Regions from separate parts of the Pseudoalteromonas galatheae genome, predicted to be linked through region 1. Evidence: predicted binding sites of a transcription regulator. Region 1 holds the regulator's gene; the other holds the start of a gene.

Evidence for each region. The regulator LexA, encoded in region 1, represses DNA repair genes until DNA is damaged. The targets are predictions, from matches to a motif close to TACTGTATNNNNATACAGTA.
Region 2: a site for LexA is predicted at 3,156-3,175, ahead of CWC29_RS10575 (YebG family protein). Genes of this name have one in related genera too.

What each region holds. Positions count from the first base shown of each region.
Region 1 is NZ_PNCO02000001.1:3,408,892-3,421,596, forward strand. It holds gene CWC29_RS15175 (chemotaxis protein CheA) at 1-1,365, opposite strand, end outside; gene CWC29_RS15180 (response regulator) at 1,384-1,746, opposite strand; gene CWC29_RS15185 (STAS domain-containing protein) at 1,756-2,028, opposite strand; gene CWC29_RS15190 (SCO family protein) at 2,184-2,777, opposite strand; gene cyoE (heme o synthase) at 2,774-3,673, opposite strand; gene CWC29_RS15200 (COX15/CtaA family protein) at 3,657-4,670, opposite strand; gene CWC29_RS15205 (transmembrane cytochrome oxidase associated protein) at 4,680-5,171, opposite strand; gene CWC29_RS15210 (SURF1 family protein) at 5,164-5,892, opposite strand; gene CWC29_RS15215 (DUF2909 family protein) at 5,905-6,201, shown strand; gene CWC29_RS15220 (cytochrome c oxidase subunit 3) at 6,107-6,982, opposite strand; gene CWC29_RS15225 (cytochrome c oxidase assembly protein) at 6,972-7,550, opposite strand; gene ctaD (cytochrome c oxidase subunit I) at 7,550-9,124, opposite strand; gene coxB (cytochrome c oxidase subunit II) at 9,124-10,266, opposite strand; gene lexA (transcriptional repressor LexA) at 10,626-11,240, opposite strand; rRNA gene rrf (5S ribosomal RNA) at 12,321-12,434, opposite strand; rRNA gene CWC29_RS15250 (23S ribosomal RNA) at 12,553-12,705, opposite strand, start outside.
Region 2 is NZ_PNCO02000001.1:2,391,442-2,404,146, reverse strand. It holds gene CWC29_RS10590 (fused response regulator/phosphatase) at 1-342, shown strand, start outside; gene CWC29_RS10585 (GAF domain-containing protein) at 477-1,142, shown strand; gene CWC29_RS10580 (amino acid aminotransferase) at 1,330-2,520, shown strand; gene CWC29_RS10575 (YebG family protein) at 2,826-3,140, opposite strand; gene CWC29_RS10570 (ComEA family DNA-binding protein) at 3,411-3,719, shown strand; gene CWC29_RS10565 (hypothetical protein) at 3,771-4,076, opposite strand; gene dsbB (disulfide bond formation protein DsbB) at 4,089-4,598, opposite strand; gene CWC29_RS10555 (DJ-1/PfpI family protein) at 5,012-5,644, shown strand; gene CWC29_RS10550 (hypothetical protein) at 5,735-6,442, shown strand; gene fadR (fatty acid metabolism transcriptional regulator FadR) at 6,611-7,324, shown strand; gene CWC29_RS10540 (peroxiredoxin) at 7,645-8,250, shown strand; gene CWC29_RS10535 (hypothetical protein) at 8,508-8,750, opposite strand; gene smrB (endonuclease SmrB) at 8,987-9,538, opposite strand; gene prmB (50S ribosomal protein L3 N(5)-glutamine methyltransferase) at 9,635-10,570, shown strand; gene aroC (chorismate synthase) at 10,618-11,715, shown strand; gene CWC29_RS10515 (glycosyltransferase family protein) at 11,783-12,202, shown strand; gene folD (bifunctional methylenetetrahydrofolate dehydrogenase/methenyltetrahydrofolate cyclohydrolase FolD) at 12,264-12,705, opposite strand, start outside.

The DNA of each region.
Region 1 (12,705 bases):
GGTATTCAAGCCCCTGCCATCATCCATGATTTCAATTACAATATTTCCGCCTTGGTGGAAAGCATTCAGTGTCACTGTACCGACAGGATCTTTTCCGGCCCTTATTCTGTCTTCCGGTGTTTCCAAACCGTGATCCAGAGAGTTTCTTACTAAATGCACCATAGGGTCTGAAATTTTTTCCATCACGGTTTTGTCTAATTCTGTCTGCTCTCCTAGCAGTTTCAGCTCTACCTGTTTATTCAACTTCTGTGACGTATCTCTTACCAATCGGGGAAAACGACTGAATACAAAACTAATAGGTAGCATCCTGATACGCATTACATTTTCTTGTAAATCACGCGTGTTATGGGCAAGTTGAGCGAGACCTTCTTGCATTGCGGCAAGCGTATTTTCTGTTGGCTCTTGCTCACCTAATTGAGTCAACATAGCTTGGGTAATAACTAACTCCCCTACCATATTGATAAGCGAGTCAACTTTATCAATTCCAACACGGATCGAAGTCGATTCTGCAGATTTTTTACTAGTCTCTGGCTTAGCCTTTGCCGCTAAAGGTGCTTTTGTTACATCAATATTTTGAGTCTCTTTGCCCGTAGTTTTTTCCTTATCAAACTCAGGCTCAGGCGTTGCAGAGGCACTCACATCATCTTCAAATAAACCACCGCATAAAGTGACGGAGATTTCAGCGTCATCTTCGACCCACTCAAATATTTCCTTTATCGCTGATTCAGGTTGGCTAGTTGTCAGATATAACCGCCAACTTAAGTAACAATCCTCAGGATTGAAATCATCTATTTCAGGTATCGCATCACAAAACGCGTGAGTTTCTAAATCACCTAGTTCTGATAGCTCACTAAGCATGTAAAGTGGCTCATTACCAGTTTTAAACAAGTGGGGAAGCGGTTTGAAATCAACTTGATAAGTTTGAGATTCTCGCCCTTGAGGTGCGTTATCTACAGTATCTGAGCTAGCACTCTCTTCACCACCTAAAATTACCTCGAATTTGACTTTCAAATCATTCGCGTTTGAAAGATCCGGTGTTTCTTCAGCTTGCAAGGCAGTTAGTAGGGCTCTCAAACAATCAACGGATTGGAGCAATAAATTGACATGTTCAGCGGTTAACTGCCGACGACCATCTCTGATTTGATCGAGTAAGGTTTCCAATACATGCGTGAAGTTCGCGACAGAAGTAAAACCAAACGTTCCGCTACCACCTTTGATACTGTGTGCTGCGCGAAAAATAGTATTGATTGTTTCTGAGTCTTCATGGCCTGGCTGTAAATTCAACAGCTCAGCTTCCATTACGTCTAGCCCTTCAAAGCTTTCTTCAAAAAAGACATCAAAAAATTGGCTTAAATCAATACTCATATCGACGCCTCTCTGTATCTATCTTATGACTTTTTTCAATACCGCTAGTAGTTGTTCAGGGTTGAACGGCTTTACTATCCAACCCGTTGCACCCGCCGCTTTACCTTCTGTTTTTTTATCTAATCCAGACTCAGTTGTCAGCATTAGCAAAGGAGTGAACTTATAGTTGGGTAGACTGCGCAGCTCTTTAATAAGAGTAATTCCATCCATCACAGGCATATTTACATCAGAGATCACAGCATCAAACCCTTGCTGTTTGGCAATAGACAGCGCTTCACTCCCATCTTTTGCTTCTGTGACTTCAAAACCTGCTTTTTTCAAAGTAAAGCCAACCATCTGGCGCATTGACGCAGAATCATCCACAGCTAAAATCTTTTTCATATTCACCTCTTAATTTTCAATACTATGGAATAGATAATGGGTTAATCCCAACTCATTTACCGCCTGCGCTAAAGCCTCACTTTCACCATGCCATACAATTTTATGTTCTAACGAGAGCAAGTGCTTCTGTACGGCACATAGCAGTTGTATAGATGCCGTGTCGGCTCTTTGTACTTCACTGATATCAATCGTGATGTCTGATGTTTCCATAGAGTCTTGGAAAATCTGATGGTACAGGCTTTCCACATGGTTAATCGCCATTTCAGGTGGAAGTTTCAACATGAGCTGAAGACTATCCTTGTAAAAATGAGTAATAAAATTAGCTTAGACCGTGATGGTAAAAATGCCACAAAGATTGATTAAAAATCCGCAAATAATTAACGTGTTAGAGATAACATAGTAGAGCGACACCGAGCTTGAATAGTGCCGCTATAAAATTAATTGATGATCTTTTCTAGATCGGCTAGAAGTAATTTATCATCAATTGTAGGTACAGCTCCTGCTGCATGTGTTGGCTTAAAAATAGCCTCAAGCTGACCTTTTGGATTAATTAATGCTACAGATGCACTATGATCAACATAATATTCTTTCGTCTGTTCCTGATTTATCGCATAAATTAAACCGAGATCTCTAACAAATGGAAATAAGACAGAGTGCTCAGCAGATACCGCTTTAAAATCAGGATCAAAGTGCCTAATGTAGGCTAAACGCTTTTCCTCTGTATCCCTTTCAGGATCGACTGAAATAAACCATACTTGAAGGCTATCTTTGTTTTCTACTGATTGATATACGTGAGTTAATTTCAACAGCGTCATAGGACAAACATCTGGGCAACTGGTGTAACCCAAAAATAGTAAATTCCATTTATCTGTAAAGTCTTGGTTAGTAACTACCTCACCGTATTGATCCTTTAATTCAAACGTTTTGACAGCTTTCGGTTTAGGGTACCAAACCACTTTTTCTGATACATCTGGTGCAGGTCCACAACCAAACAGTATAAAAATAGAGACGATTAAGAGTAACTTTTTCATATAAATGCTTTATCCACAAAAAGTGCAACGAACACTATCAAAAGATGCCAGATAGAGAAATAAAATACGCTCATCGCATACTCTATACTATTTGTTTTCATAAGTTTGGTGGCTTTGTAGATGAAAGCAACATTTGCTATACCAGAGGCCAGCAAATAGATCCAGCCTGACATTCCCACTAAGTAAGGTAGCAAACAAACCAAAGTCAAAATGATGGTATAGAATAGCACGCAGAGTTTTGTAAATTCATTTCCATGCGTTACTGGTAACATAGGAACTCCGGCTTTTTCGTAGTCTCTTTTACGGGCAATCGCCAATGCCCAAAAGTGCGGTGGTGTCCACGCAAAAATGATCATTACCAATAACCAAGGCTCAGCACCGAGTTGGCCAGTCTCACTGACCCAACCTAACAATGGGGGCATTGCTCCCGCTAGCCCTCCTATTACTATGTTTTGAGGTGTTGCGCGCTTTAATAATAACGTATAAACCACGGCATAACCGAATAATGCAGCTAAGGTGAGAAGCGCGCACAGTTGATTGGCGAAAATTGTTAAAAGAGCATAACCGGAAACTGCCAAGCTTATCGCAAAAATTAGAGCTGATGATACAGAAACAGAGTCTGTCGCTAACGGCCGGTTTCGTGTTCGCGCCATCTTTTTATCTATTTCTCTATCTACTATATGATTTACAGCTGCTGCACTACTTGAGAGTAAACCAATGCCAAATAAGCTCATGAATTGTGCCAATAATGTTTTATCACTTTGTGGTGCTAACATCATCCCGACCCACGCAGTGATCACCAACATACATACTACTTTGAACTTACACATGCCAAAATAAGCTTTGAATAGCGTAGTTGCTTTTTGGAGCTCTGGAAAATTAGTTAATTGATACATACTTTCCCCCAACTTTTTGCGCCAGACTGATAAAAAAGCACAATCTAACCATTGCTAATAACACCATAGCCGCCATGAAATTATGGAATAGTGTCAACAGTAGAGGAAACTGGAAATGTACTATTGCAGCCCCCACCAAAACTTGTATAGAGACTAAAGCTAAGACGACAAGCGCTGAGCGTCTGAGTATTTGATTCTGACTAACTTTGAGCAACGGCCAGCACGCTGCAAGTAGCATTAAAACAGTAGTGACTGCCCACACCCTATGGATGAAGTGAATAGATACTCTAGATTCGAACGGTAGCACTCCAAACTCGTAAGTCGCTGAGGCTTCTGGAAGCGTCAATAAACTCTGCCACGAAAAAAGTTGCAGATTGTCACAGAGCGGCAACCCAGTACAATGCGGTGCAGCATAATTGGCGGCAAGCCACCCACCCAACGCAATTTGGATAATCAACACACCAAGAGCCACATAACATAAGCGATAGGTAAGCTTAGTTACGCTAGCAGTAATAGTGTTGTATTTCAGCCTTAGAACCAATAACACCAGCAATGCAAGAATACTAAACCCCCCTAGCAAATGACCCATCACGATGACTGGCTGTAAATTCATAGTCACGGTCCACATGCCGAGTGCCCCTTGAAATAACACGAGCAATAACAGCAAGTAATAATGACGACTAGGACCCTCCGTTTCTCGCTTACTAAACAGTTTCACACATGCAAGTACTAATATAAGTAACCCAAGAAAGCTGGCAAAATAGCGATGGATCATTTCAATCCAAGCTTTTTCTTCTTCCACATCTAAATGTGGAAAGTTGTCTTTGGCTGCCGATAATTCATGACTCTCATTTGGTACCGTTAGAAAGCCATAACACCCAGGCCAATCTGGACACCCAAGTCCTGCATCACTTAAACGCGTAAAAGCACCAAGTGTCACCACTGTTATTGCAACAAAACAGGTAAATACTGCGACTTTTATTCTTACCTTGGACATATTTACCTCCTAACTAGAGCGAGAGTAGTTCAATAGTTTCTTTAGATCACTCAAAAGCCCTTTTTGTACATTTCGCATTGCTTCTAAACTATCTACCGGTGCATACTTAAGTACAAATAACCCTTTATTATCAACCAAATATAGATAATTATCTTCTAGCTGGTTGAGGTGTATCGGTAAAGAAGTTGCGAACTCAATACTTTTTTCATTTTGATCTTGTAATACCACAAGCGATACTTTTTGCTGGTTTTTCCCAAGTGCTAAATACAAATTAGGTAAGCTGTCGAGTAGTAAAGAGCATTGCTTATTGCACTGCTTTGGTCGCTGATAAACAATACTCCATTCGGTCTCTAGCGCTAGCTCTGATTGACGAACCTCCTGACTTAAAAATTCACCATGATTAGTGGTACCATCAGGTATCCAGCCGACTTTTAAAGCAATAAATGCCAACAACACTGGGAGTACGAATAGCCCTATAAACCACGCTGCACTTTTAGACATTTTTAATCTCCTTTTTTGAAAGCTTCCAGCCAATAACCAACGCGGCCAAGGCAATGAGTAACCACTGCAAAGCGTAAGCTTCATGTTTTTGCGGTGACATTACTACAGGCTGATAGTGAGGCTCAGTTCCAGCCAACCTATTTTTAGTCATATAGGCGATTAAAGGTAAAAGAGGTTTATCTGACTCCTTAGATAAGTAATTGACATCAATGTACTGGATCACAGGTTGTCTTGTCGCCTCATCTACTGCAGACTTGGCTAGTGTGAACCGCTTGTTTTCACTAGATTTGATATAAACAGGTAGAGAAACTGTACCGGTTGGAAGAGAAAAAGCGGTAGGTACGCGACTAGCCTGTTGCGGCACAAAGCCTAAGTTAACAGCCAAGTGCTCATCAGTTTTGGAAATTTTAAAAATACCAATCACATCAAAACCAATCCGGCCTTTTACAACTTGGTTATCTAAATACCAAACAGCACCGTCTACAAAGCTCCCTGTTATCGAAACCTCAGCATTAATACTTTGAGTGAGCGGCAGGGGCGTTGCTTGCGGTCCGTTAATTACGTCTTGCGCCTTTTTTCTCTCAATTTTTTGCTGCAGCACATGTTTTTGCTGTGCTCTTTGCAATTGCCAATAAGAAAGTGAACCGCATAAGAGAACAACGATTAACGCTGCCAATATGGGGGTTTTTGATCTACCTTTAAAAAGTGCACCTAAATCCATCGGACACCCCTTATGATTAAAATTATTATTGTTGTATTACTACTGCTCGTTTTTTTTAATTTATTTAAAGCTATGCTGGTCATGCTCAAGTCAGAGCAACAAGAGTCAATGGCGAAGCTATTGCAAAAAAGAGTTTATGCTTCAATAGCTGTGCTACTTATAATTTGTCTTGCAGCTCAATTTGATCTTATAAAACTACACTCTTCACCCGGTGTTACAACACATAAACAAATACAAATAGACATAGCCAAACCACATCAACAAAATGCCAATACCAAGCCCCAGCCTGAAAAGCAAAATGGTTCTTAGCGGTAAAATGCCCCTTCAACACTCTGATCCATATAACGAACAGAATGATCGCGCCAAGTGTGACATGAACCCCATGAAATCCTGTAAGTAAAAAGAATGTGTTGCCGTATACTCCCGACTGCAGAGTTAACCCAAGATCTTGGTAGGCATGAATATACTCTTCCACTTGCAACGTTAAGAATGCAATTCCAAGTAGTACAGTTAGCCCCAAAAACGCCTTTACTTTCGCCCTTTGCTCCTTTTCCAAAGCTACATGAGCAAAGCTAAGGGTTACTGATGATGCTAATAGAATGATAGTATTGATAAGTGGAAGTCCCTGCCAACCCATAGCTTGAGTAACAGTTCCATCTGGTGTTGTGAGCAATGGCCAAACAGCCTCAAATTGAGGCCATAAAACCTCATTTGTACTGGCATTGTTGCTTGCACCACCTAACCACGGAACAGCAATCATCCGTGCATAAAAAAGCGCACCAAAAAAAGCTGCAAAGAACATAACTTCAGAAAAGATAAACCATCCCATTCCCTGCTTAAACGAACGATCCATTTGGGCAGAATATAATCCGGTTTGAGATTCTTGGATCACATTCCTGAACCAACCAAACAGCATATATACCAGCACAGCAATACCCACAAGCAGTAACATTACTCCACTGTTCCCAGAAGAGTTTAGCTGAATAATGGTAAGTGCAGCCCCAACAGCGATGAAAAACAACGCAAAAGCACCGACTATCGGCCATGGGCTTTGCTCAGGTACGTAATATTTTTCTTGTTCATGGTTCATATTTGAACTCCTCTTGAGCGGCTAGCATACTCACCCCATCACTGTCTTGTTTGCTAACTCGCTCTGTAATATCAAACAACGTATATGAAAGCGTGAGTTCCTCAACATCAATGGGAAGCTCCGTATCTACATAGAATCTCAAGACAAATTCAACTTCTTCTTTGCCTTTCATCGGTTGCTGATCAAAACAAAAGCAGGCCATTTTGTGTAGATACTTTGCAGCTTTCCCAGGGGACACTGAAGGGATCGCTTGCAACACACGCTCGTTATCACTCAGATTTTTTGCAATAAACTTCACATCGGTTAGCTTTCCAGGTTGAACACTAACCGAATGTTCAACGGCATCGACCTTAAATGGCGCCTGACTTTGACTATGCGTTGTGAAGCTCACATCTACTTGTCGACTTTGTGCTATTGACTCGCTCTGCCTTGCGACTTCCATGGATGGTTTACCATTGAGGCCAGTGACATCACAAAAAACGTCGTATAGAGGAACCAGTGCAAAGGCAAAAGCAAACATGCCTAGCGTCAACAAAATAAGCTTCCTAAGCAGGCGTCCATGTTGCATTACTTAATCTCCGGAGGCGTTGAAAAGGTATGATAAGGAGCTGGAGATGGTACTTGCCACTCCAACCCTTCAGCCCCATCCCACACTTTTCCAGGAGCCTGTTCCCCGCCTTTTATACATTTATAAACCACTGCAACAAACAGCAGTTGAGAAAGACCAAAAGCAAACCCTCCAACACTAATAATCGCGTTGAAATCAGCGAACTGCAGAGCATAATCTGGGATCCGCCTAGGCATGCCAGCAAGACCAACAAAGTGCATAGGGAAGAACAATACGTTCACACTAATCAAGGAGAACCAAAAGTGAAATTTAGCCAATTTGATATCAAACATATGCCCCGTCCATTTTGGTAACCAATAATATGCTGCGGCCATTATTGAGAACACAGCCCCAGTAACTAACACATAATGGAAGTGAGCGACAACAAAGTAAGTATCGTGATATTGGAAATCCGCGGGTGTGATCGCTAACATCAACCCTGAAAACCCACCTATTGTGAAAAGCACAATAAATGCAATGGCAAACAACATGGGTACTTCAAAACTAATTGCGCCTCGCCACATCGTAGCTACCCAATTAAAAACCTTAACGCCAGTGGGTACTGAGATGAGCATAGTTGCATACATAAAAAACAACTCACCAGCTAAAGGCATACCTGTGGTAAACATGTGGTGAGCCCAAACGACAAACGACAACAATGCGATCGATGCAGTTGCATAAACCATCGATGCGTAGCCAAACAGTTTCTTTCTTGAAAATGTAGGTACTATCGTAGAAATTATGCCGAAGGCGGGTAATATCATGATATATACTTCAGGGTGGCCGAAAAACCAGAATATGTGCTGGAACATCACTGGATCACCACCACCTGCAGCATCAAAAAAACTTGTCCCAAAGAACTTGTCGGTCAGCACCATAGTCACAGCGCCAGCAAGTACTGGCATAACTGCTATCAGAAGGAATGCGGTTATCAACCAAGTCCAGACAAACAAGGGGAGCTTCATCCATGTCATGCCCGGAGCTCTTAAGTTAACAATGGTCACAATCACATTAATAGCGCCCATGATGGAACTAATACCCATTATATGTACAGAAAACACAAAAAATGCGGTATTGTCGTTGCTGTACGTTGTAGAGAGAGGCGCATAAAAAGTCCAACCAAAAGCGGGCCCACCACCTTCCAAAAATAATGACATCAGTAAAATTGCAAACGCGAACGGTAGTATCCAAAAGCTCCAGTTATTCATTCTCGGGAGCGCCATATCAGGAGCTCCTATCATCATTGGGATCATCCAGTTAGCAAGGCCGGTAAACGCGGGCATCACCGCTCCAAATACCATTATTAGCCCGTGAACTGTCGTCATTTGATTAAAAAAATGTGGATCTACAAGCTGCAAACCAGGCTGGAAAAGCTCAGCTCTAATCACCATAGCCATGGCACCACCAATTAGAAACATGGTCAGTGAAAACAATAAATACAATGTTCCAATGTCTTTATGATTTGTTGTAAACAACCAGCGCTTAATACCTTTGGGAGCCGTATGGTGTGAATGTTCTTCTACGATGGCACTCATTACTTACTCTCCTCTAATGCATTTATCTCACGCTGAATTTGGCTGGGTTGAATAACATCACCAGTGTCGTTACCCCAGCTATTTCTTTTATAGGTAATTACCCCTGCGATCTGCTTGATCGTTAATTGCTTTGCGAAAGATTGCATGGCAGTCCCAGGCCGACCTAAAAGCAAAATATCTATATGCTCTTTAACATCTCCTGTGACAACTTTACTCCCTTTCATTGCAGGGAAGACCCCCGGTAGACCAAGCCCTGTAGGTTGATGGCAAGCAGCACAGTAAGCCATGTAAGCTTGTTCACCTACCTCCATCAACTCTTCTTTGGTAAGAGTTTGCTGGGCTACTGCTTGTGACTCTGCTTCTGCTTTTGCTTTTTCTTCCTTAGCCCCCTCCAGCCATTTATCAAATTGATCAGGACTCACAGCCTCGACGACGACGGGCATAAAGCCATGATCTTTTCCACATAATTCAGCACACTGGCCTCTGTAAATTCCCTCATCATTTACCTTAGTCCATGCTTCATTTATAAAGCCCGGATTGGCATCTTTCTTCACAGCAAAATCAGGCACCCACCAAGAGTGAATAACGTCATCAGATGTCATCAAAAAACGAACTTTCCTATCAGTAGGGATAACCAGATGTTTATCTACTTCGAGCAGATAATTTTCATTTTTTTCCTTAAGATCACTGATTTCTTCTTTCGGAGTGGATAGTAAAGAATAGAATTCGACGTCATGTCCCATGTACTCATAGTGCCATTTCCACTGCGACCCCGTAACTTTAATCGTTAAATCAGCTTTGCTAGTGTCTTCCATAGCAATGAGTGTTTTTGTAGCTGGTATTGCCATGCCAATGAGTATCAGGAAGGGAATAGCAGTCCAAAGTATCTCCACTTTGGTGCTTTCATGAAATTGCGCTGCAACAACGCCTTTTGACTTTCTATGTTTTAAAAGCGCCCAAAACATAATCCCAAACACAATCACCCCAATGACGCAGCATATTAGAAATATGGTCATATGAAGCTCGTATACTTGATGGCTAATGTCTGTAACGCCTTGCCTCATATTGTAAGCGCTGTTAGCGAGTGAGGGCATGGCGATTAGCACTGCGATCAATGCTACAACTAATCGACAAATTTTCATTTGACGTCTCCTTCAAGGCGACTCATGGTTGCCTTTTGTTATTATTGGATGACTGTCATATTGCCTATTTGTACATAGACTTACTGCACGACTATTAACCAATTAGTCAAAAAATAAACAAAATGCAAGATTTTTGAGAAGACTGAATTTAGAATCAAAAATGGGGCTACTGGTAGTAAAACGAAGAGTGATGAAAAATTGTGTATAAAGATCAGAAAACTAAAAAATATTGAGATATGGAAAAGTCACGATAATTATCTTACTTTCACACAGTTAGAAAAGTTAATTATTACTTTTTTCACTATATATAGTTAAAGCGAGCGCAACTTGATATTTAACGCTACGCTCGCCCTCATAAACTACATCCAGTCGGCGCTTCTGATCACACCTACGGCTAATCCTTCAATAGAGAAATTTTGATGCTCTAGATCCACTTCGATCGCTTTAAATTCCTCATTCTCAGCATGCAAGAGAACTTTCTTTCCTTTCTTTTCTAAGCGCTTAACAGTCACGTCCTCTTCTACACGAGCAACTATCACTTGGCCATTCTCAGCCACTTGAGTGCTATGGACCGCTAGTAGATCACCATCCATAATCCCAATATCTTTCATGCTCATACCATTAACTCTCAAAAGGTAATCAGCATTCGGTTTAAAAAAACTGGCATCCACATTAAAGTGGCTTTCAACATGTTGCTCTGCCAGTATCGGCTCTCCAGCTGCAACACGGCCAATAATAGGTAAGCCTAGTTGCTCAGGTTCATCCTCAACAAGTCTAATTCCACGACTTGCTCCTGGGACCATTTCAATAACTCCCTTTTTAGCAAGAGCTTTAAGGTGCTCCTCTGCTGCGTTTGCACTCTTGAAACCCAAAGCATCAGCTATTTCAGCACGAGTTGGAGGCATGCCAGTATCTTTTATGAATACTTTTATTAATTCAAAGATTTGTTCTTGTCGTTTCGTTAGAGGACGCATTAACTGGTATTCCATACAGTGGTTTATTTACTGTAAGTATATACAGCTCAAAAAAAAATCGCAAATGTTTCTTTATTCAACATATTTTATACCAATTAGCATAATTACACGCTCCATTTTTGAGGCGAGAAAACCTTGTAGATAACACCACTACTGTATCCACTATCAACGAGGTACCTACATCCATTTAGGCAAGGCGAAACTTTTCTATTTATTTGTTCTAAATGAGAAATTTTTAACACTATTAGCGTCAGATCTGTTCCTGCTAATTGAGCACGTATTAAGACTAATTGCTATTAAGCGTAAGCGAAAACAAGCAAAGACTGACTCTGTGTTCTTTTCATTACAAGCTATCGGCGCTCCCACAATGCTGCTCAGTGCTGATGCTATTGTAGGAGTGAGCTTGCCTCGCGATGTGTTGATTGCTTGTGATATGTTCTTTTCAAATCCCACATAGCAAAAAAACCGCTGCATTGCTGCAACGGGTTTGACGTACATGGAGGTACTAATGTCGATTAGAGCCATGGATGAATACTGTTAATCGACCTTCAATGAGGTCCTAGCTCGCTACGAAGTAGGATGTTTTATTCTTTTTGTTTGGGGAGCCCAACAGCTCGGCGGGTAAACCACCTCCGACCACGCAGCTCAGTGCTGATGCTGTGGTAGGAGCGAGTTTACCTCGCGAGGTTTTATATCTCAAATCTCTATGCCCCACATAGCAAAAAACCCGTCGCATTGCTGCAACGGGTTTGACGTACATGGATGTACTAATGTCGATTAGAATCATGGATGAATGCTGTTAATCGACCTTTAATAAGGCCTTGGCTCGCTACGAAGTAGGATGTTCTACTTTCACATGGGAAGCCCACACTATCATTGACCGGGGCCGACCCTTCGCGGGGCTCGCCTTCGAGCTGTTTTGTTTCACTTCTGAGTTTGGGTGACAAGAAACCGAAGCAACGCTTCGCAGTTCGGGGAAATGAGCGCATGGATAAGCGAAGGGGAGATACTACATGGTAGTACTTTACTTCAAATGCAAAAAAACCCGTCGCATTTCTGCAACGGGTTTCTTTTATTTGGCCCTGACGATGTTCTACTTTCACATGGGAAGCCCACACTATCATCGACGCTGTTTTGTTTCACTTCTGAGTTCGGCATGGGGTCAGGTGGTTCCAAAACGCTATGGTCATCAGGAAATTCTGTTCATTAATGAAGTATCCTTCATTAATATAAATCTGGAAAAAGCTTATTAAATTCTTCTGTCTACTTCAGTCTATTAACTTCTGTCGCTTATAAACCACTTTGGCGTTGTATGGTTAAGCCTCTCGGGTAATTAGTACGAGTTAGCTTAATGCCTCACAGCACTTCCACATCTCGCCTATCAACGTTGTAGTCTTCAACGGCCCTTCAGTTGACTCTAAGTCAAAGTGAGAACTCATCTCGAGGCCTGCTTCCCGCTTAGATG
Region 2 (12,705 bases), 1.0 Mb from region 1:
AATAACTCTTTAGACCACGGGGTGCTGGGACTAGATTCTGAAATTAAAAATAAAGAAGATGGCTTTTTTGAGTTTTATAGTCTGCGAGAGAGTGTTTTGAAAGAGTTGAAAGAAGCGCTCATTATTATTTCAGTGCGTTATAGCCCTGAAGAGTTAAAGTTATATTTCAATATTTGTGATTCAGGTAATGGTTTTGAATCAAGTGAGCGCAACAAAGCGAAACAAGAGCATAGTCATGGTAGGGGGGTTAGCTTGCTGAACGAAATAGCGCAAAGTGTTAGTTACAACAACGCAGGGAACGAAGTAGAAATGACTTATTCACTTACCTCTAAATCGATCTAAATTCCACTCAAACGTATTTTACTTTTACTTTTGCTTTAGGTTTACTATCTACTCGTATTGCCTTATGTACCTGTTTTTGAGTATTGGCAAGGTATAAAGAGCGTGGTAAAGTTGCATTAAATTTAGATGTTTAGATGGCTAAAATGTCAGATTATATTTCATTGAGTAGATTATCTATCCCCCGCGAATTGCTCTTGCTGCAATTAGAAAAACTAGATGCTTATATTGAGCAAAACTCAAGCCCTGCAGTGTGGTCATATCAGATCCCTGAGCTCGGTGAAGGTGGTGCTTGTAGCTTGTTTGGTCACCTTCAGGAGGCACCTTTTTTATTGAGTGACTATGTTGAAAAGAACACGGTGAATGAACAATCGCTTGCCAAACTGCAAACGATAGTGTCAGCGGTAGTTGAAGTTACAGGCGTTGACTGGTTTGGTATATATCAAGCAAGAGCGACAAATGAAGGCAAACAACTCCTCAAACTAGCTTACTCTGGGGCGCCGAGTAGACCGCTATTTCCAATAACGGAGGCCTTTGCCGCTACCTCAAATAATATCCAGACGGTCTTGAGTGCTAAAGCTCGGGTGATTAATGACATTCCTCATTATGTCGCCAGTGGAGGAGAGTACTACACTTGCGATCCTAAGGTTAAAGCAGAAACCTGTATGCCATTATTCGATGATGATCAAAACTGTATTGGAATTATTGATGCAGAAGCGTTCTCTGAGTCATTTTTCAGTGAAGAAATTTTAGCATTACTTGCAGCTGCGTGTGTGAGAATTCCTGAATATTTACCTGAATAACTATAGGCCCTAGTAATAGTGGGACTGTAAACTTAAAGCCTTTGCGGTGCTAACAAGTTTACAAAAATGAATAAAATTCTAGATAAATATGGTAACTGAGATACAAGTCTCTATGTTACCATCAAGTCTACTGGAATCGAGCGTCAGCCGCTCGAGTTTGCATTAATTAAAATAAAAGAGATAAGCCATGTTCTCAGAGCTAAAACCACTTCCAACAGATCCTATTTTAGGCCTGATGGCCGCTTATAAGCAGGACACTAATCCAAATAAAATTGACCTAGGTGTAGGTGTTTATAAGGATGAACAGGGAAATACGCCGGTACTTAGAGCGGTTAAAAAAGCGGAAGCATTTCGTTTAGAAAACGAAACGACAAAATCTTATATTGGTTTGGCTGGTAACTTAGACTTCTGTCAAAAGATGGAAACACTGTTACTTGGAGAGCATAGTACATTGTTGGCAAACCGTGTACGCACGGCGCAAGCACCTGGTGGCACGGGAGCATTACGTGTTGCTGCCGAATTTATTAAACGTTGCAACACCAATGCGACTGTTTGGGTTACTACTCCAACTTGGGCAAACCATATCAGCCTATTTGAAGCTGCTGGTCTAACAGTCAAAGAGTATCCTTACTATGACTACGAAAATAAAGGGTTGTTATTTGATGAGATGATCAATGCACTGAAGCAAGTATCTAAAGGTGATGTGGTACTACTTCATGCATGTTGTCATAACCCAAGTGGTATGGACTTAAATCAAGAGCAATGGAAAGTAGTTGCTGAACTTGCGAAAGAACAAGGTTTTACGCCATTAATTGATATCGCATACCAAGGTTTTGGTACCAGCCTTGAAGAAGATGCACAAGGCCTTAGAACAGTTGCGGATACGGTTGATGAAATGATCATCTGTTCATCTTGTTCTAAGAACTTTGGTCTTTATCGCGAGCGTATCGGTGCGTGCTCAATCATTGCAAAAGACAGTGCAACTGCAGACGTTTCAAACTCAGTATTACTTAGTGTTGTGCGTAGTATCTATTCAATGCCACCAGCACACGGTGCTGATATTGTAAATACCATATTAAGTAGTTCTGAACTTACACAAATGTGGTATGACGAACTTGATGAAATGCGTAGCCGTATCAATGGTCTACGTACGTTGATCAAAGAAAGCCTAGCTGCAAAAGGTGTTGAGCAAGACTTCTCATTCATCGACCGTCAGCATGGTATGTTCTCTTTCTTAGGTATTAATAAAGAGCAAATTGACAGGCTGCGCACTGAATATGCTATCTATATGGTAGGTTCTAGTCGCGTTAACGTAGCTGGTGTAAGCAAGGACAATATTGACTATTTTGCTGACGCAGTGGCAAGCGTGATTAAGTAATACCGCGCTATACAAAACAAAATAAAAAACCGCAAAATGTGCGGTTTTTTATTTTTACCCAGCATCACTTACTGAAGTAATACCAGTTGTATTAAGTAAATGATCTATCTTTAAGCGGGGAAATAGCTTTAGTAGCACCGCTCTCGCGTCCTGCTGCCGCTAAGGTACCTATATCCATATAGGCAAGGCAAAAATCTTGCTATTTAGTTGTTCTAAATGAGAAATTTTTAACGAAGCTAATATGCTATTTCACCCTTCAAATTGATTAGAGAATTAATTCAATTGGTATAAGTAGCTATTATCACTTAGGCTTGCTTAATTTTGGTCACTTTTTCTGAATCTGACGCTTTTTCGTCTGCAGATTTGTTTTTGGTACTGGCCTTTGGTGCTACTTTTCCACCTTTTAATACAGACACAAAGTCATCTTTTTGTTTTGCAATTTCAAGCGCTAGGGATTCAACTTGTTGTTCACTCAGCGGTACGTCAACTTTTGCTAGCATATCTTCCAATGCCTCAGCTACATCTAGCATCTTATCGTAAGCATCAGCTTCTTTTTTAGATGTGAAAGTCATACGCTCGACTCCATTTCTTTCAACAACATATTTGATGATAACGGCCATGGTTATTCCCCTAGTCACTGTTTTTTTATACAGTAAATTGAATTGAGTGATTAAGCAAGCTATTTTGAAAATTTTTCAAGTATAGGTGAACAAAAGAGAATTAACAAAATTTTTTAAAAACAACAGGTTAATATTAATTTTCTTTTTTGAAAGAATGAAAATTTTTGACAAAGTTGATACTCCAATCTTTATTTAAAAAGCGTACTGCAATCACTCACCGAGGTGAATGCAGTAAGCTTCGGATACTTTTTACGCACAAGGAGTGTATATATGTTCAATAAACCCACCATACTTTCTATTTTATTGGCGTTAGGTTTAAGCTGTTCAAGTGTGCTCGCAAAACCTGCGGAGCAAGCAAAATCAGTCTCTCAAACACAGCAGCAAAGTGTTGCGCTTGATATTAATTCTGCAGATGCTTCAGCGCTTTCAAGTTTACCAGGGATTGGTATTCGTAAAGCTGAAGCCATTGTTGAGTATCGCAAAAAAATGGGACGCTTTAAGAGCACAGCTGAGTTACTCGAAGTAAAAGGAATAGGGAAAGGCATATTGGCAAAGCTGGAGGGAAAGATTAGAGTCTAGTTGATGTTATTGTGTGCGAGCTTAGCTGCTCGCACACAGGTAGATTGAAAATTAGGGCTTATTCGAGGCGTTAAACTCAGCGATCGCTCGAGCCAATTTGGGTTTGCCAAACTGTATTTCCACCGGTGTAGTTAGTAGTGGATAAACTAATCCGGCTACGAGTAAGACGGGTAATAACAGCCAGCCTTCAAAGACGACTAATGAGGCAAAAAATGGTGTGAGTAATAGCAACTTTACTATTCTTAATACGACTTTTGTTTTCGCGTCGAGACGGCTAAGTGCAAGACGTAAGATAATCTGCTTGTCACGTAATTTAAATTCTCTTAGCTGCTCAATTTGGCTTAACCTAAAATGCATGAATACGAAATCTCAGCTTCTTTTAGTAACGTGGAAAAATAAGAAAAGAATAAATGCGATACTATAAAATGCAAAGATAATTTCCATCCATCCTGGCATAGATAATCCTGCGAAAGACCAGTCTATATTGCCACAGTCACCCGTTGCAGCAAAAAAGCTTGGCAGCCATTCATGAAGCGGCATAAACGCAGGAAAGTTTGGTACAAAGTCACAGGTAAAAGCAAATGGATCCGTTGTGGTTTGCATACTGATATGTTCACGGGCGATAAAATAGCCCCAAATACTGCCTACACCCCAAGAAGCAAAGGCAAAACTGCGTAGCACGAAGGAGCGAGGCGAAATCATACCGATTAAACCAGCCGCTAACAGCCCCAACATAGCAAAACGCTGATAGATACACATAATACAGGGTTCTAAACCCATACCATATTGGAAATACAGTGCGACAGCTTCGAAAATAGCAGCGGACAGTGCCAGCAATCCCCATGATTGCCTAGAGAGGTGAAAAGATGAAATCTTCATTATCGAGAAACCCTTTTTGTTTTATTATGCTTTATCTGGTTGCGTTAGGGCAACCTTACTTCGGCAGTGTGCGCTATCTTTGCGACGATTTTTCGACTCTTGTTGTTAGTAGAAGTTCGAAAATATCAAAATAGATCACTTGATTAAATCAATTGATGTTGTATCACCAAGTGAGCCGGCTTGTGGAGTATCCACCTAGCCGTGAATATATTACCACCCCAACAGGGATGAAACTTTGGTGGTGGTCTATGCGAATACAGAGCTTCTGAGTATCAATCGTATCATCGAGTTAGTTTGGCAGCCGCAAGTGGTAAATTAAAAGAATAAAAAATAGAATAAACAACACCCACTACCGCAAAGAATAAATAACACATATGTTTGCGACTAATGAAAGCAGCGAAGGAAAAAACATTATGTATAAAGTAGGCATTGCTCTGTTTGACGATTTCACAGACGTAGACTTCTTTTTGATGTATGACTTGCTTGGTCGAACAACCGACAGTTGGGTTGTGAGTGTATTAGGAACGAAGCCAGAGCATAGTTCTCACCTTGGCATGCGAGTTAAAACAGACGGGCATATTTCAGAAGTAATTAATCAAGATGCAGTTCTGATCACGAGTGGCAAACGTGGTATTCCTGCAGCTATGAAAGACACTGAGTTTATGTCCGCGCTGAACCTTGACCCAAATAGGCAGCTAATAGGCTCGATTTGTGCGGGATCTTTCATCCTTCATGAGCTTGGTTTGCTTAAAGGTAAGTCGTTAACGACGAATCCAGATGCTAAGGGTGTTTTGCAAAGTATGGGAGGAGATGTTCAGGACTTACCCCTTGTCATAAACGGTAACATCGCCACCGCTGGAGGCTGCCTCTCGCTAATGTATCTAATCGGCTGGTTGGCAGAGCGGTTGTTTGACTCAGATAAACGGAAGAATATACAAAATCAGTTAATTCCAGCTGGGCAATTAGCGCTTTTTGAAGACCTCATTGCTACAACGATTCAATCAGCAGAGTTAGAAAATTTGAACACAGGCGCCCAGACCCTCTGAGATGCAAATGGAGGGTAAGTCTTCGTCATTGCTAAATTTTAGTCTGATATTTATTCTGACTAAGCGACGTACTAAAAGTATCAAATAAATATGAGCAATCAACAAAAGTGGCAAAGGCAGTGGAGGGAAGTATTAGGAGAGTCGACAGAATCCATGCCTGATATCAAGGAGGATTATATTCTCCACTTCGACATATGGAAACTGGATGATGAAAAACTAGAAGCTTGCTTTGCAATATTTCCTAATGGCAAGCGAATACTTAAAAGAGTGAATGAAGTCAGAAAAGTGTATCCGCAATCTACAGAAATTGATGATGAAACTCTCTTAAACAAGCTAAATCAACTCAATGAAAATATAGAGATTGTGCTTCAAGCATTCGGCGACCAAGCACTTATTGAGTTAAATAGAGAAAAGTCTTCCACTAAGAAATGTCGTGTTTATCGGGGCAGTGAAACGCTAAGGTGTGAAGTGTTTAAAAATGCGGATCCACCCACCATACATTTAGATGATGCACTGTCTGAAATTATCAAGAAACACTGTGGTGGAGAAGGTTACGAAGCACTTTTCTTTTTAAGTGAGCCGTTATACCAATTGGTTGGTTGCGATTATACCGTTTCGCATTGGATAGCATGGGCAATGGTAGAAAACGAATACGATACCGATCCGTACTACGAAGCATTTGAATTATACAAAATGAAAGCAGAGGCTGGATGGTCTGATGAGGAGCAATTTGTTTACATTAACAGCTCAGTGTTTAGCGAAGATGAGCTCGTTCTCGCCAAGTCTATATCGCCTTAATTGAGTTCTAAGTCTCACACCGCATCACAATCTCACCTACATTGAATATGGCTATTTTCAGCTAGGGTGATTTGTAGCTTGTTAGTTGAGCTTCATCTGGTACAATCAGTGGATTAACAAGCACAACCTGCCAATCAAGGCATTGATGTAATAATAAAGTGGTGTGAGATGAGAATTTTCAAAGCCAAGAGCCCAGCTGGATTTGCTGAAGAATATATTGTTGAGTCAATTTGGAACGGCGAATTCCCTCCGGGATCCATTCTACCTGCTGAGCGTGAGCTTTCTGAACTCATTGGTGTAACAAGAACAACACTGCGCGAAGTATTACAAAGGCTAGCTCGTGATGGCTGGTTGACTATCCAACATGGTAAGCCAACCCGAGTAAATAACTTTTGGGAAACGTCGGGTCTTAATATATTAGAAACTTTAGCGCGTCTTGATGAAGATAAGATGCCCGAGCTGACCGATCAGCTGCTGTCAGCGCGTACCAATATTAGTGCTATCTATACGCGTGCGGCGATAAAATTCAACCCGCAGCGTGTTATCGATATTTTGTCTAAGCATGAAGAGCTAGAAGACACCGCAGAAGCCTTTGCCGATTACGATTATCAAGTTCACCATGAACTGGCAGGTGCAGGGCAAAACAAAATTTATGTGCTTATTTTAAATGGCTTCAGAGGCTTATACTCAAAAATTGGTTGTCATTACTTCTCAGATCCTAGAACGCGAGGACTGGCGAGACAGTTTTATGCAGATTTAACCAAACTGGCGGAAAATCAAGAACACGATGGGGCTATTTCATTAATGCGTAAGTATGGTCATCAATCGGGTGAAATTTGGCAGCAGATCCGCGGTGATATGCCAGAAAACATTATGGACTAATGTCTATCGAGTGATATACATGTTAAAGAGGCTTCTTCGTGAAGCCTTTTTTGATCTCCGAATGGCGTCCTGAGCGGAGGTATTTGAGTCTCATCGAATTTATAGATTGATGCTATCGCTAAATTCGATTGTTAATTATGGCACTTGCCAAATACACTAGGCGCAGTTTTTGGTGGTGAGAATGACAAAGATACTTTGGTTATGAATCTAGCTAGGGTTGTTTTTTCATAAGCACGCCACAATATTATGAACAAGATATTTTGGTCTCGACACGAGATACCAAATAAGATTGGAAATAAACCTAACTATTGGAGATAAAAATGGGTGTATTAGTAGGCCGCAAGGCACCAGACTTTACAGCAGCAGCAGTACTAGGTAACGGTGAGATCGTAGATAGCTACAACCTGCACGAGCGTATTAAAGGTAAAAAAGCGGTTGTTTTCTTTTACCCACTAGACTTCACGTTTGTTTGTCCTTCAGAGCTAATCGCGTTCGACAAGCGTTACGAAGAGTTCCAAAAGCGTGGTGTTGAAGTGATCGGTGTTTCAATCGATTCTCAATTCTCACATAACGCATGGCGTAACACTCCAGTAAACGAAGGCGGTATCGGTCAAGTTAAATACGATCTAATCGCTGACGTTAAGCACGAAATCTGTCAAGCATACGACGTTGAGCACCCAGAAGCTGGTGTTGCTTTCCGTGGTTCTTTCCTAATCGATGCTGAAGGTAATGTTCGTCACCAAGTAGTTAACGACCTACCACTAGGCCGTAACATCGACGAAATGCTACGCATGGTTGATGCACTAGCATTCCACGAAGAGCACGGTGAAGTATGTCCAGCTGGTTGGACTGAAGGTAAAGCAGGTATGGATGCAAGCCCTGAAGGTGTTGCTAAGTTCCTATCTGAAAACGAAGGCGCACTATAATTTAGTGTCGACTTTGTGATATCTCGCTGATATCAAAAAAGAAACCCGCCAATTGGCGGGTTTTTTAATGGCTACTGATACCTCAATAGCTTTCAGAGGGTAAAACTTTGACTACTTGGCTACCTTGCCTACTTTAGCAAGTGCTATGCTAGTTAAAGTTAATAAACTGACCCAGTGACTTTATCAGTTGAATGCTTAAGTAAGCGGCGAATAAACTGATCACGGGAGTTGCGAGCAGACTCAGAAATTCGAGTTCATTAATCATTAGTCTCTTCCTTTTTTACTTGCTCGTTGTTATTGGTTGTTTGAAACGCTTTCTCTAGAGACTGTTTGGTCTCAATTTTTATTTCCTCTAGATTCGCTTTGATTGACTCAGCGATAGCTTGCGTTACTTTGGTTTTTACTTCTTGAAGTAAAGAAGCATCAATTTGTGCAGCTGTTGTTGTCATGCTCGCTGTAAACAGTAAAGTTGTCATGGTGATTTTCGCTAAAGTAGTCATAATAAGTTTCCTTGTAATTTGTTAGTCGCAATAACTATTACAAAGGTTGTGCCAAAATAAATTTAATTTTTATCTTATTGATTTTTATGTATTTTAATTTTTTCTTGGCACAGGGGAATTAATAAGGTGGTGAATTTGACCAGTAATGGATGGGTGAAATGGCTAAGATTTAGTTAAAACTATTAAGGCTGGATTAAGCGAAGTAAGAGAGGGTAAAAAACAATGTTTGGGCCGAACTAACGGCCAAAGTTAGGGTCATCAGGTAAGTCAACCAAGATTAATACAGCCCCTTTACCGCCATATTCTAAAGGTGCTTGGTGCATCGCCAGTATATCTGGATGCTGGACAAGATACTGCGGTACTTTATGTTTAAGCACACGCTCACCAATTCCATGAACCACGCACGCACAGGCAATATGCTGCTTCTTGCAAGCATGAATTAATGCTGCCAGTTCTTGTTTTACCGTTTCTTTATTTAGCCCGTGCAAATCTAAGATGAGTTCGGGCGCGTAGTCACCACGCCTTAGCTGCTTTGCTAAATAGCGATCAGCTCCGGGCTTTACGAAGTTGATGGTTCCCGACGTATCAATATCTGGAATATACTCGTCAGAAAAGTAAAACTCAGATTGCTGCTGCTTGACTTGTTGCTTCAGCTCAATGCTCTGAATTTTTTTCTTTTGTTTGAGCTGCACCTGATCTTGTTTGAGGGGTTTTACACCATTCAAAGACTCACGAAACATCGCGAAATCGTCATTTAGGTCAGCATTAGTGTTAGATTCTCTGTTCATGGTGACATTTTAAATAAAAAAAGCATAAAAACCTAGCTTAAAAACCGCTACAATAGCGCCATATAGTTTGATCTTTAGAGAGTCACCATGACGGAAATGTCGCAACCACTTATTACCGAAGAAATGGCCGTTGAGGCCTTTCAAGACTTACATACCATTCAGGACTGGGTACGCTGGACAGCGAGCCAGTTTGTGAGTAACGAGGTATTTTTTGGTCATGGTACGGATAATCCTTGGGACGAAGCGGTCAGTTTGGTGCTTCCGGTGCTGCATATGCCAATTGATGCCCCCAAAGAAATCATGCATGCGCGCATGACACAAAGTGAGAAAGCGCATCTGATGGAGTTTATCAAAGCACGTATCGAGCAGCGTATTCCCGTCGCCTACTTAACCAATCAAGCTTGGTTTGCTGGTATGCCGTTTTATGTTGATGAGCGCGTATTAGTACCACGCTCACCATTTGCAGAGTTAATCGCAAAACATTTTTCCCCTTGGGTAGCTACACCGAATAAAGTAACGCGTATCTTAGATATGTGTACGGGTTCTGGTTGTATTGCGATTGCATTGGCTAAAGCATTTGAGCGCGCACAAGTCGACGCAGTAGATATTTCTTTTGAAGCCTTAGAAGTGGCTGATCACAATATCAATCAGCATATGATGCAAGACAGGGTTTTCGCTATCCAGTCTGATGTATTTAGTGGTGTACCGGGTCAAAAGTACGATTTAATCGTAGCAAATCCTCCTTATGTTGATGCAGAAGATATGTCAGATCTGCCAGAGGAGTTCCATCATGAGCCAGAACTTGGATTGGCGTCAGGAGAAGATGGCCTTGATGTGACCCGCACATTACTGGCAGAAGCGGCAGATCATTTAAATGATGATGGTTTGTTATTTGTCGAAGTTGGTAATTCTATGGTACATATGGAACAGCAATTTCCTGAAGCACCATTCACTTGGCTAGACTTTGAGCATGGTGGTTTAGGGATTTTTGTCGTATCCAAACAACAACTATTGGAATACTTTAAAAACTGATAGGGAGCCAATGCTCTCTATCGTCTATTTAGGAATGAGGAAAAACGATGGCAGGCAATAGCATTGGCCAATTATTTAAGGTGTCGACCTTTGGTGAAAGTCATGGTGCCGCGCTTGGTGGCGTGGTGGATGGTGTACCACCTGGGCTTGAGATCACTGAAGCTGATTTACAAATCGATTTAGATAGACGCAAACCAGGTCAAAGCCGTTACACAACGCAGCGTCGAGAAGGCGATGAGATAAAAATTCTCTCGGGTGTGTTTGAAGGCAAGACTACGGGTACGAGCATCGGGTTATTGATTGAAAATACCGATCAACGTTCAAAAGATTACTCAAACATCAAAGATTTGTTTCGTCCGGGTCACGGCGACTATACCTATTGGCACAAATACGGACATAGAGATTATCGCGGTGGTGGCAGGTCGTCGGCACGTGAAACTGCTATTCGAGTTGCTGCAGGTGCCATCGCGAAAAAATATCTCAAGCAAGTCCATGGCATCGAAATCAATGCCTGTCTTTCTCAATTAGGCCCGATTAAAGCCGAGCATTATGATTGGTCAGCCGTTGAAACCAATCCATTTTTCTTTCCCGATGAATCTAAGCTTGAAGCGTTAGATGAATATATGCGTACACTGAAAAAAGAAGGTGATTCAGTCGGCGCAAAGGTAAAAGTCGTGGCGAAAAATGTGCCTGTTGGTTTAGGTGAGCCAGTGTTTGACCGTTTGGACGCCGAGATAGCGCACTCCTTGATGAGCATCAATGCCGTAAAAGGAGTCGAGATTGGTGATGGCTTTGATGTGGTTGAGCAAAAGGGCTCCGAGCATAGAGATGAACTAACGCCACAGGGATTTACCTCTAATCATGCAGGCGGCGTGTTAGCGGGTATTTCTACAGGACAAGATATTATCGCGTCAATTGCGCTAAAACCGACATCAAGTATCTCGGTGCCGGGGCAGAGTATTGATACCCACAACCAACCGCAAGAAGTTGTGACGAAGGGTCGTCATGACCCTTGTGTTGGTATTCGCGCCATTCCAATCGCAGAGGCCATGTTGGCAATTACACTCATGGATCATTTATTGCGTCACCGTGGTCAAAACCAAGACGTCAATTTGCCGCATAAGTCAATTCCTGGTCATATCTAGCCAATATCAAGTAAGCTAATTTTTGGCACAGTGATTGCTTTTCTTGGACAAATCAAGGAGAGCAATCATGATCACTTACCAAACCCACTCCGCAATCCGCACTACTGAGCCTGTCTCAGAGGCGCATAGTTCTACTCGAACCAACGCTGCGCAGGAGCAAGACTATGTCGCTGCTGCTAACATCGCAGCCCAATCATCTCCTATACTCGATAATAAAGTAGACGAGCCATTTAAATATGAAGTAGTGGAGCGTAATGAAACATTTCTCGAAAAAATGAGAGAAGCGGTAATGTTTAGCCGCTTGGGGGCAAATAAAGAGAAAATAGACGAATTAAAAGAGAAAATGGCAGAGCTTGAAAAGCTTGCGGCTGAGGGGAAAATTTCACCTGAAGAATTAGAAGAGCGAATGGCTGCTTTACAAGAGGCAATGAGAGATGCGGTAACTCAGGAAGAAAACAAAGCGAACAAGGACACGCTAATGAGTTAGTGAGGTTTAAAAGAATAAAAGCCTCAACTGAGGCCTTTACATACTCATAAACTAATAGCGTTTAGCTGTGATACTTTTCACACGCTTCTAGCGTATTTTCGATTAAGCTTGCTACGGTCATTGGACCCACACCACCTGGCACCGGGGTAATAAAGCTCGCGCTCTGTTCTGCGATGTCGTATTGCACGTCACCTACCAGTTTGCCAGATTCTAAGCGATTAATACCTACATCAATAACAATCGCGCCTTCTTTAACCCAGTCGCCCGGAATAAACTCTGGTTTGCCTACCGCCACAACCAGAAGATCGGCACGACGCACATGGGTTTCGAGGTCTTGCGTAAACTTATGGCAAACGGTTGTAGTACAACCGGCAAGTAGCAACTCCAGCGACATAGGGCGACCAACGATGTTTGAAGCACCAACCACAACCGCATGCATGCCCTTATAACGAACACCAGTAGAATCGAGTAGGGTGATGATCCCTTTTGGAGTACACGGTCTT